Regions from separate parts of the Blautia sp. DFI.1.216 genome, predicted to be linked through region 2. Evidence: riboswitches for the same ligand, from Rfam matches in the RefSeq annotation. Region 2 holds a riboswitch; the other holds the start of a gene.

Region 1 (5,180 bases), on a different contig from region 2:
TGACCGGAAAACCTTTCTGTGCATCTTTCTGCATTCCACCTCATCCTCATCATAAAAAGGACTTCCATGCTGATAAACCATGATTCCGTCATCTCTGAGAGCCTTATAACAGCTTCCGTAGAATTCCTTTGTAAAAAGTCCCTCTGTATGTCCCAGCGGATCTGTGGAATCATTGATGATCAGGTCATATCTGGCCTTTTTATTCCGCAGGAACCGAAGGCCGTCTTCATAATAAATATTGACTCTCTCATCCTTCAGTCCCTGGGCAATATCCGGAAACATCTCCGCACATACATCCACAAACATTTTATCGGATTCCACCACATCAATGCTCTCAATCTGTGGATAATGGATCAGTTCTCTGGCAACTCCACCGTCACCGCCGCCGATGATCAGAACATTTTTTACATTGGGATGTACTGTCATTGGCACATGCGTGACCATTTCATCATAAATAAATTCATCCTTGTCAGAAAATACGATCTCACCGTCCAGAGCCACAAATCTTCCAAATTCTTCAGACTCAAACACATCGATTCTCTGAAATTCACTTTCCCCTGAAAATAACTGTCGGTTAATCCGGACAGAAAGCTTTACATTTCCTGTATGGAACTCGGAATACCATAATTCCATGATCAGATACCCCCTTTCAGGACCTGAAGATTTTCTACCTTCGGATCCTCCATTCCCTGCATGGAACAGCCTTTGTCTCTTGCATAAAGAATGTATTCTACAATTTCCTGTGTCACCATTTCTCCAGGAGCAAGAATCGGGATTCCCGGAGGATAACACATAACAAATTCACCGCTGATCCTGCCTGCCGCCTGTTCCATGGGCAGAGATTCTTTCTCCGCATAAAATGCCTGCTGTGGAGACGCCACCACTGCAGGTGCGATATATTCCCCGGAAAGCATACCTGTGCTGTCCTTCTTATACAGACGTTCAATATCAGCCAATGCCCCTACCAGTCTCTCAATATCCTGAAGCCTGTCTCCGATGGAAATGTAAGCCAGAATATTACAGATATCTCCAAACTCGATCTGAATATCATATTCATCTCTGAGAAGATCATAAACTTCAATACCTGCCAACCCATTTCCCAGTGTATAAATGGAGAGTTTTGTAACATCAAAATCAAAAACACTGGTTCCATTGATCAGATCCATACCATATGCATAATAACCGCCGATCTCATTGATCTCCTCTCTGGCATACTGCGCCATCCCTGCAACCTTTTCAAAGGATTCCTCTCCCCTGAGTGCCAGATTTCTTCTGGAGATATCCAGACTGGACAACAGAAGATAAGAAGCGCTTGTGGTCTGAGTCAGATTGATGATCTGGCGCACTTTCTCTGCATTCATACTCTTATTCAAAAGCAGCAGCGAACTCTGTGTCAGACTTCCGCCGGATTTGTGCATGGAAACTGCCGCCATGTCAGCACCTGCCGCCATTCCGGATACAGGAAGGTTTCTGCCGAAATAAAGATGGGTTCCATGAGCCTCATCTGCCAGCACCTTCATTCCTCTTGCATGAGCCTTCTTTACGATAGTCCGCAGATCCGAACAGATTCCATAATAGGTAGGGTTATTTACAAGAACTGCCACCGCATCCGGATTCTCATCCATAGCCTTCTCCACCTGACTGACTTCCATGCCAAGGGAAATGCCCAGCTGCGCATTCACCTCCGGGTTTACATAAACCGGAATTGCACCGCACAGTACCAGGGCATTGATGGCACTTTTATGTACATTTCGCGGCAGAATGATCTTATCCCCTGCCTTGCAGACAGACAGGATCATGCTCTGCACTGCAGATGTGGTTCCTCCTACCATAAGGAATGCATGCGCTGCGCCAAAAGCATCTGCTGCAAGCTCCTCCGCTTCTCTGATCACCGAAACCGGGTGGCAGAGATTGTCCAGCGGCTTCATAGAATTAACATCCAGCCCCACACATTTCTCTCCCAGCAACTGTGCAAGCTCCGGATTTCCTCTTCCTCTTTTATGTCCCGGCACATCAAAGGGAACGACTCTCTTCTTTCGGAAACGTTCCAGTGCTTCATATATGGGCGCATGCTGTTGTCTTTCATAATCCATTTGACATGTTCCTCTTTTCCTGTCGTCATGTACCGGCAAATACAGTTCTATCATTCAGCAATTGTATACTGCCTCAAACCGGCACAATGATTCAATTATTTCTATATATATTTGCTATATCTGCACAAAAAAAGAAGCAGATAAGTTCATTCACCATCTGCTTCTCTCATGATCTATAGAATTTCTCAGGCTCTGTCTCTTTATATACTGACCGGATTTCCCGTATAAATCCGTCTGTATCCTGTGCCTGTTCCCGTATTCTGAAATATTCATGACTGCTGTCGTCTTCAATCGCTGGCAAATATATGCTATGCTCTTATTGACCGTTTCACAAGATGATGTGTGCTTACGCACTGATTATTATAAAGTAATCAACTTATAAAATTTGAGCTTCTAACTCAATCAATAATGTGGTGTCTCCCACCCGGCAACTGCCCCGCCTGTCCGTATGGCTTAACATTCAGAAACTGTCTCTGAATGTGAGCAAATATTTGCATGAAAACGATAGTGTCTTTTCATACTAAAGATGAGAATAACATATCTTCTGAACTGTTGTCAATTCCATTTTCCATATTTTGCACTAGAGCGTGTCTGAAAAAGGCTTTCTGCAAGATGTGCGTCACAATTTGTGGTATATTTTGCCCGGATGAGGGCGCCGTAGCGGGCTACGGCAACTGAATTCGGGTGAAATATCCCGCAAAGTGGGGCGTGCAGATTGCGGGAATGATTTTTCAGACACGCTCTAGCTTTACCCGCTTTTTATATTTTCTTCATTTATCAGGGAAAACTGTGTCTATTTTTTAACAATTTCTTCCCTTGAGAAAACGTATTTTCTTTCATTACCAGGGATTACGATTCTCTTCTCTTATCAATTTGCACAACTTTTATCCAGTTTACTCACATTTTTTGACGTTTCAACAAAAATTTTCTTGACATTTTTTTCTCAAAATGATATATTGTATTCATCAATTGAAAGAACCTTCGAGTACTGACGGAAAGAGTGGAGTGCAAACCACGTGGAGTCGGAGGTTTGTGGGAGCCGACCGTCTGGGCAGTATTTGAAATATTCAGATACTGGCCTTTTTTTATAACTTTCAGGGCAGAAATCAGGAATACCAGGCAGACCGGCCAATACTTCTTTCAATTAATAATTGTTGCTGATCGCGGAGTGAACAGCAACAGAAGTTTTTCATGTTATGCGGAAACGAAAGGAGAAAAACAATTATGGGATTCAAATCAGACATTGAAATTGCACAGGAATGCGAAATGCTTCCAATTACTCAGATCGCAGAGAAAGCAGGTATTGACGACAAATATCTGGAGCAGTACGGAAAATACAAAGCAAAAATCGACTACAATCTTCTGAAAGAAAGTGATAAGAAGGATGGAAAATTAATCCTCGTTACAGCTATCAACCCAACTCCAGCAGGAGAAGGTAAAACTACTACTACTGTAGGTCTTGCAGATGGTATGCAGAGACTTGGCAAGAGTGTTATGGTAGCTCTTCGTGAGCCATCCTTAGGACCGGTATTCGGTGTAAAAGGTGGTGCAGCAGGCGGCGGATATGCACAGGTTGTTCCTATGGAAGATATTAACCTTCACTTCACAGGTGACTTCCATGCCATTGGCGCAGCTAACAACTTACTGGCAGCTATGATCGATAACCATATCTTCCAGGGCAATGCATTAAACATCGACCCACGTAAGATCACATGGAGAAGATGTGTAGATATGAACGACCGTCAGCTTCGTAACGTAGTAGATGGTCTTGGTGGAAAGACAAACGGTATGCCTCGTGAAGACGGATACGACATCACAGTTGCATCTGAAATCATGGCAGTTCTCTGTCTTGCAAGCGACATCAAAGACCTGAAAGAAAGATTATCCAAGATCATCATCGGATATACATACGGAAAAGTTTCCGAGCAGAAACCTGTAACAGCAGGTGACCTTCACGCAGAAGGCGCTATGACAGCCCTGTTAAAAGATGCTCTGAAACCAAACCTTGTACAGACTCTGGAACACGTTCCTGCAATCGTACATGGCGGACCATTCGCAAACATCGCTCATGGATGTAACTCTGTAACAGCTACAAAGATGGCTATGAAGCTTGCTGATTATGCAATCACAGAAGCTGGTTTCGGTGCTGACCTTGGTGCTGAGAAATTCCTTGATATCAAATGCCGTATGGCTGGTTTAAAACCAAGCGCAGTTGTAATCGTAGCTACAGTACGTGCCCTGAAATACAACGGCGGTGTTGCTAAAGCTGACCTTAACAATGAAAACCTGGAAGCTCTTGAAAAAGGTATCCCGAACCTGTTAAAACACGTTTCCAACATCAAAAACGTATACAAACTTCCATGTGTTGTTGCTATCAACGCATTCCCTACAGATACAAAAGCAGAGCTTGACTTTGTAGAAGCTAAATGTAAAGAACTGGGCGTTAACGTTGCTCTTTCTGAAGTGTGGGCAAAAGGCGGCGAAGGCGGAATCAAACTTGCAGAAGAAGTTATCCGTCTTGTTGAAGAACCAAACGACTTCTCCTATGCATATGAACTGGAAGGTTCTATCGAAGACAAACTGAACCAGATCGTTCAGAAAGTATATGGCGGTAAGAAAGTAGTTCTGACAGCTAACGCTCAGAAACAGGCGAAACAGTTAGAAGCTCTTGGCTTTGGCAACTGCCCGATCTGTGTAGCTAAGACACAGTACAGCTTAACAGATGACCAGACTAAACTGGGTGCTCCTACTGACTTCGAAGTTACAGTACGTAACCTGAAGATTTCCGCTGGTGCAGGATTCATCGTAGCTCTTACAGGCGAGATCATGACAATGCCAGGTCTTCCTAAAGTTCCGGCTGCTGAGAGAATCGATGTAGACGAGACAGGTAAGATCACAGGTCTGTTCTAATCCAGTTGAAATCAATCGAATAATTCAAAAATATAAAAATCATATTTATATATGATATATGTCCAGACGATTTTACAGGCGGGAAGATTTTCCCGCCTGTTTTTTTCTTTATTTTTTTATAAGATAATCTTTTCCGGAAATACCAGGTTCCGTCATATGGATCGGATCCAGAATGCG
Region 2 (5,180 bases):
GAAAAACAGCATGATGAATAAAATATAATTGTTAAATATGCTGTGCAAAAAAAAGCTGCTTTCAACAGCTGAACAAATGAAAAGGAGACGAAACAATGGGCGACTTGTATTCAGAATTACTGGTAAAGAAAGATAAGACGGCTAAAGACAGCCTGCTCAAATACGGTCTGATCGTTTTGACAGTGCTGGCAGTATTTGCCGGACTTATCATCACACCGCTGGCACTGATCATTGCCGTAGCGCTTGGAATTGCATGCTATTTTGTAATCCCGAAAACAGATGTAGAATATGAATATCTGTTTATCAATGGCGATTTTGACATCGACATGATCATGTCAAAGACAAAAAGAAAGAAAGTAAAGAGCTTCAAATTATCAGAAGCAGATCTGGCAGCACCGCTGGATTCCCACAGAATGGACTATTACAACGGAAACCAGAACATGAAAGTACTGGACTTTTCATCAGGAAATCCGGAGCATAAACGCTTTGGTGTTATCACAAGACTGGACGGAAATTTATGCAAGATCATCCTGGAACCGGATGAGGCACTTGCACAGGCTATGAAAAATTCAGCACCGAGCAAAGTTTTTTTGGATTGACATAGAATCTGATTTTTGTTACACTTGTTGAAAATAAAAGGACCAGTTGCTGGTTCCTTTTTACATTACAATAGTAATTTAATTTCATATACGCAAGGGAGGAAATGCAATGGGTACTATCATTGGTGAAGGCATTACTTTTGATGACGTGCTGTTAGTTCCGGCATATTCAAAGGTAATTCCGAATCAGGTAGATGTCACAACTTACTTAACAAAGAAGGTTAAACTGAACATTCCTATGATGAGTGCAGGAATGGATACAGTAACCGAGCATCGCATGGCGATCGCTATGGCGAGACAGGGTGGTATTGGTATTATTCATAAGAATATGTCCATTGAAGCGCAGGCAGAAGAGGTAGACAAGGTAAAACGTTCTGAGAACGGTGTTATCACAGATCCTTTCTATTTATCTCCTGAACATACACTTAAGGACGCAGATGAGTTAATGGCAAAGTTCCGTATCTCCGGTGTGCCGATCACAGAGGGCAGAAAACTGGTCGGAATCATTACCAATCGTGATCTGAAGTTTGAGACAGATTTCAGCAAGAAGATCAAAGAGTGCATGACTTCTGAGGGACTGATTACAGCCAAAGAGGGAATTACACTGGAAGATGCCAAGAAGATTCTGGCAAAATCACGTAAAGAGAAATTACCCATTGTAGATGATGACTTTAACTTAAAAGGCTTAATTACTATTAAAGATATTGAGAAACAGATCAAATATCCTCTGGCTGCAAAGGATGAGCAGGGACGTCTTCTCTGCGGTGCTGCGGTAGGAATCACTGCTAATGTACTTGCACGTGTTGATGCACTTGTAAAGGCATCTGTAGACGTGATCGTAATTGATTCTGCACATGGACATTCAGAGAACATTCTGAAGGCTGTACGCGAGATCAAGGCAGCATATCCGGAACTGCAGGTAATCGCAGGTAACGTAGCAACAGGTGCTGCGACAAAGGCTCTGATCGAGGCCGGTGTAGATGCAGTTAAGGTTGGTATCGGACCTGGATCTATCTGTACCACACGAGTTGTTGCAGGTATCGGTGTTCCGCAGATCACTGCTGTTATGGACTGCTACGAAGCTGCAAAAGAATATGGAATCCCGATCATTGCAGACGGTGGTATCAAGTATTCCGGAGATGTCACAAAGGCAATCGCAGCCGGTGCGAATGTCTGCATGATGGGAAGCATGTTTGCAGGATGCGACGAGAGCCCGGGAACATTCGAACTGTATCAGGGCAGAAAATATAAAGTATACCGCGGTATGGGATCTATCGCAGCTATGGAGAACGGAAGTAAAGACCGTTACTTCCAGGAGAATGCGAAGAAACTTGTTCCGGAAGGCGTAGAAGGACGTGTTGCTTACAAAGGACATGTTGAGGATACTGTATTCCAGCTCATGGGCGGTCTTCGTTCCGGTATGGGATATTGTGGAGCAGAAACTATTGAGAAGCTTAAAGAAACAGGCAGATTCATCAAGATTTCTGCTGCATCTCTTAAGGAATCTCATCCACATGATATTCATATCACAAAAGAAGCTCCGAACTATAGCGTAGATGACAAATAATAAATTTCAGGTGTAATATATGCCCCGGCTGGCTGCTGATGGAAAGAAATAAGATTTCCAGGCATGCCGGCCGGGGTATTTTTTGCAGGGAGTAAAATCCCGTAAGAGAAGGTAAAAATGCAAAAGCATATAAACAAAAAGAAAAAAACAGATACCAGAACAGGGAAAACTGCAGTAAAAAAGAAAAACAGCAGGTCGAAAAGACGAAAGAGCAGCAGAGTAAGGCAGAGAAATCAGAGAATTCTTATGAGCCTCATGCTGCTCGTGATCATAGTTCTGATTGGGTGGATCATAATAAATCGGGCCAGTGAAAATGGATGGAGTATTGGGGACTTTTTACATAATTCTGACACGATGGTTTCTGATGGGGAACAGTCAGGAACAGACAATACGGATTCTTCAGGCGGACCGGAACAATGGCAAAAAGAAGGGGCGCCGTACATAGATGTGGAACTGCTGACGCCGAATGAATATTCCAGACCGCAGATTCCCATTGAGAGTGTACAGTATATTGCCATTCATTATACTGCAAATCCGGGGGCAACAGCCATTGCAAACAGGAACTACTTCGAGAATCTGGCGACTACTCATGACACAAAGGTGAGCAGTCATTTTGTAGTGGGGCTGGATGGGGAAGTGGTGCAGTGTATTCCTACGTCAGAGATGTCCTATGCGACGAACTCACGTAATGTAGATACTTTGTCCATCGAGTGCTGTCATCCGGATGAGACGGGGAAATTCAATGAGGCAACTTATGATTCGGCAGTGAAGCTTTCTGCGTGGTTGTGCGTGCGGTTTGGACTTACATCAGAGAATGTGATCCGGCATTATGATGTTACCGGAAAAAACTGTCCGAAATATTATGTGGAGAATCCGGATGCATGGATACAGATGAAATCGGATATTGCGGCGCAGATTGATGTTGATTATGGTTTGCAGGATGTTCAGTAAAACGAAAATTCAGCACAGTACAAAAAAATTTGCCTTGAAATCCACAAAGAAGTATTGTACTATAATAACAACGTGTGATTTTTTTTCACAACAGTGCCTGCATGACTGGCGGAAGTAGGATTACCTACAGGGAGTGCAGCGAGTATATGAGCCGACCGCCTGGGCAGCCTGGAAATTATTCAATGAATAAATAGGTTTCCCAGGCTTTTTTTAACCTTATTTTTAACGAAAAGGAGAAAAATTATGGAAATGTTATCACTGGAAAAAGAACTGAAAGAGAATTCCTATCCTGGCAGAGGAATTGTGATTGGACGTTCCGCAGACGGTAAGAAAGCAGTGACAGCTTATTTCATCATGGGCAGAAGCGAGAACAGCAGAAACAGAGTATTTGTAGAGGATGGTGAGGGAATCCGTACCCAGGCATTTGATCCGTCCAAACTTACAGATCCGAGTCTGATCATCTATGCACCTGTACGTGTACTGGGAAACAAAACAATCGTAACTAACGGAGATCAGACAGATACCATTTATGAGGGAATGGATCATCAGCTTACTTTTGAGCAGTCCTTAAGAAGCAGAGAATTCGAGCCGGACGGTCCGAACTATACACCTCGTATCTCCGGTGTTATGCACGTAGAGAACGGAAAATTCAACTATGCAATGTCAATTCTCAAGAGCAACAACGGAAATCCGGATGCATGTAACAGATACACATTTGCATACGAGAATGCCATTGCAGGAGAGGGACATTTCATCCATACTTATAAATGTGACGGAAATCCACTTCCAAGCTTTGAAGGCGAACCGAAATTGGTAGCAATTCCGGATGATATGGATGAGTTTGCAGAACTTCTCTGGAACAGCCTGAACGAAGATAACAAAGTATCTCTGTTTGTAAGATATATTGATATTGAGACAGGTAAGTACGAAAGCAAGATCATTAATAAGAATAAATAATAGTCACTTACTGAGTACAGATAGTGCTCATAGATTATTGTGAACATAAGACGATGCTTTCGCAGTAAGAAATTATTTACAGGAATTAATTTTAAAATACTTATTTGGTTCATACGGAGGATTTATATAATGAAAGAATTCGAATTAAAATATGGCTGTAACCCGAATCAGAAACCTGCAAAAATTTATATGGCAGACGGATCTGAGCTTCCGGTAAAGATCCTTTCCGGAAGACCGGGATATATCAATTTCCTGGATGCTTTTAATGGCTGGCAGCTGGTATCCAATCTGAAGAAAGCAACAGGACTTCCTGCAGCTACATCTTTTAAACATGTATCTCCTGCCGGTGCTGCTGTAGGACTTCCTCTTACAGAGACTCTGGCAAAGATCTACTGGGTAAATGATATGGACTGGAAGAATTTTTCACCATTAGCATGCGCTTATGCAAGAGCTCGCGGTGCTGACAGAATGTCCTCTTTTGGTGATTTTATTTCTCTTTCTGATGTGTGTGATAAAGATACAGCACTTCTGATCAAGAGAGAGGTATCTGACGGTGTTATTGCACCTGGATACACAGAGGAAGCACTGGAGATCCTGAAGCAGAAGAAAAAAGGAAACTACAATGTGATCCAGATTGATGAGAACTTTGTACCGGCTCCGCTGGAACACAAAGAAGTATTTGGTGTAACTTTTGAGCAGGGCCGTCAGGAGCTTGAGATCGATGATGCAATGCTTTCCAATATTGTGACAGAGAATAAAGAGCTTACAGAGGAAGCAAAACGTGATATGAAGATTTCTCTGATCATCCTGAAATATACACAGTCCAACTCTGTATGCTTCGTAAAAGATGGACAGGCTATCGGTGTTGGTGCAGGACAGCAGTCACGTGTACATTGTACAAGACTTGCAGGACAGAAGGCAGACAACTGGTTCCTTCGCCAGTGCCCGAAAGTGCTGAATCTGCCATTTAAAGATACAATTTCACGTGCGGAACGTGACAATGCCATTGATGTTTATATCGGGGATGAATATATGGATGTACTTGCTGATGGTATGTGGGAGAAAACTTTCACAGAGAAACCGGAAGTATTTACAAAAGAAGAGAA

What was found. A riboswitch is a leader RNA that binds a small molecule or an ion and turns the genes downstream of it on or off. The one in region 2 is predicted to bind ZMP and ZTP.
Region 1: linked by a shared signal. The riboswitch ahead of LJE11_RS11640 (formate--tetrahydrofolate ligase) and the one ahead of LJE11_RS07355 (IMP cyclohydrolase) in region 2 are both predicted to bind ZMP and ZTP.

Annotation. Positions count from the first base shown of each region.
Region 1 is NZ_JAJDML010000028.1:4,807-9,986, forward strand. Features, by position in the region: gene speE (polyamine aminopropyltransferase) at 1-633, opposite strand, end outside; gene LJE11_RS11635 (aminotransferase class I/II-fold pyridoxal phosphate-dependent enzyme) at 636-2,093, opposite strand; gene LJE11_RS19820 (hypothetical protein) at 2,260-2,394, opposite strand; partial or broken gene LJE11_RS20400 (DUF6783 domain-containing protein) at 2,649-2,768, opposite strand; partial or broken gene LJE11_RS20405 (DUF6783 domain-containing protein) at 2,727-2,897, shown strand; ZMP/ZTP riboswitch at 3,068-3,153, shown strand; gene LJE11_RS11640 (formate--tetrahydrofolate ligase) at 3,318-5,003, shown strand; gene LJE11_RS11645 (aspartate ammonia-lyase) at 5,112-5,180, opposite strand, start outside.
Region 2 is NZ_JAJDML010000014.1:24,870-30,049, forward strand. Features, by position in the region: gene LJE11_RS07340 (DUF6106 family protein) at 96-599, shown strand; gene guaB (IMP dehydrogenase) at 709-2,166, shown strand; gene LJE11_RS07350 (peptidoglycan recognition protein family protein) at 2,413-3,117, shown strand; ZMP/ZTP riboswitch at 3,209-3,289, shown strand; gene LJE11_RS07355 (IMP cyclohydrolase) at 3,361-4,074, shown strand; gene LJE11_RS07360 (phosphoribosylaminoimidazolecarboxamide formyltransferase) at 4,204-5,180, shown strand, end outside.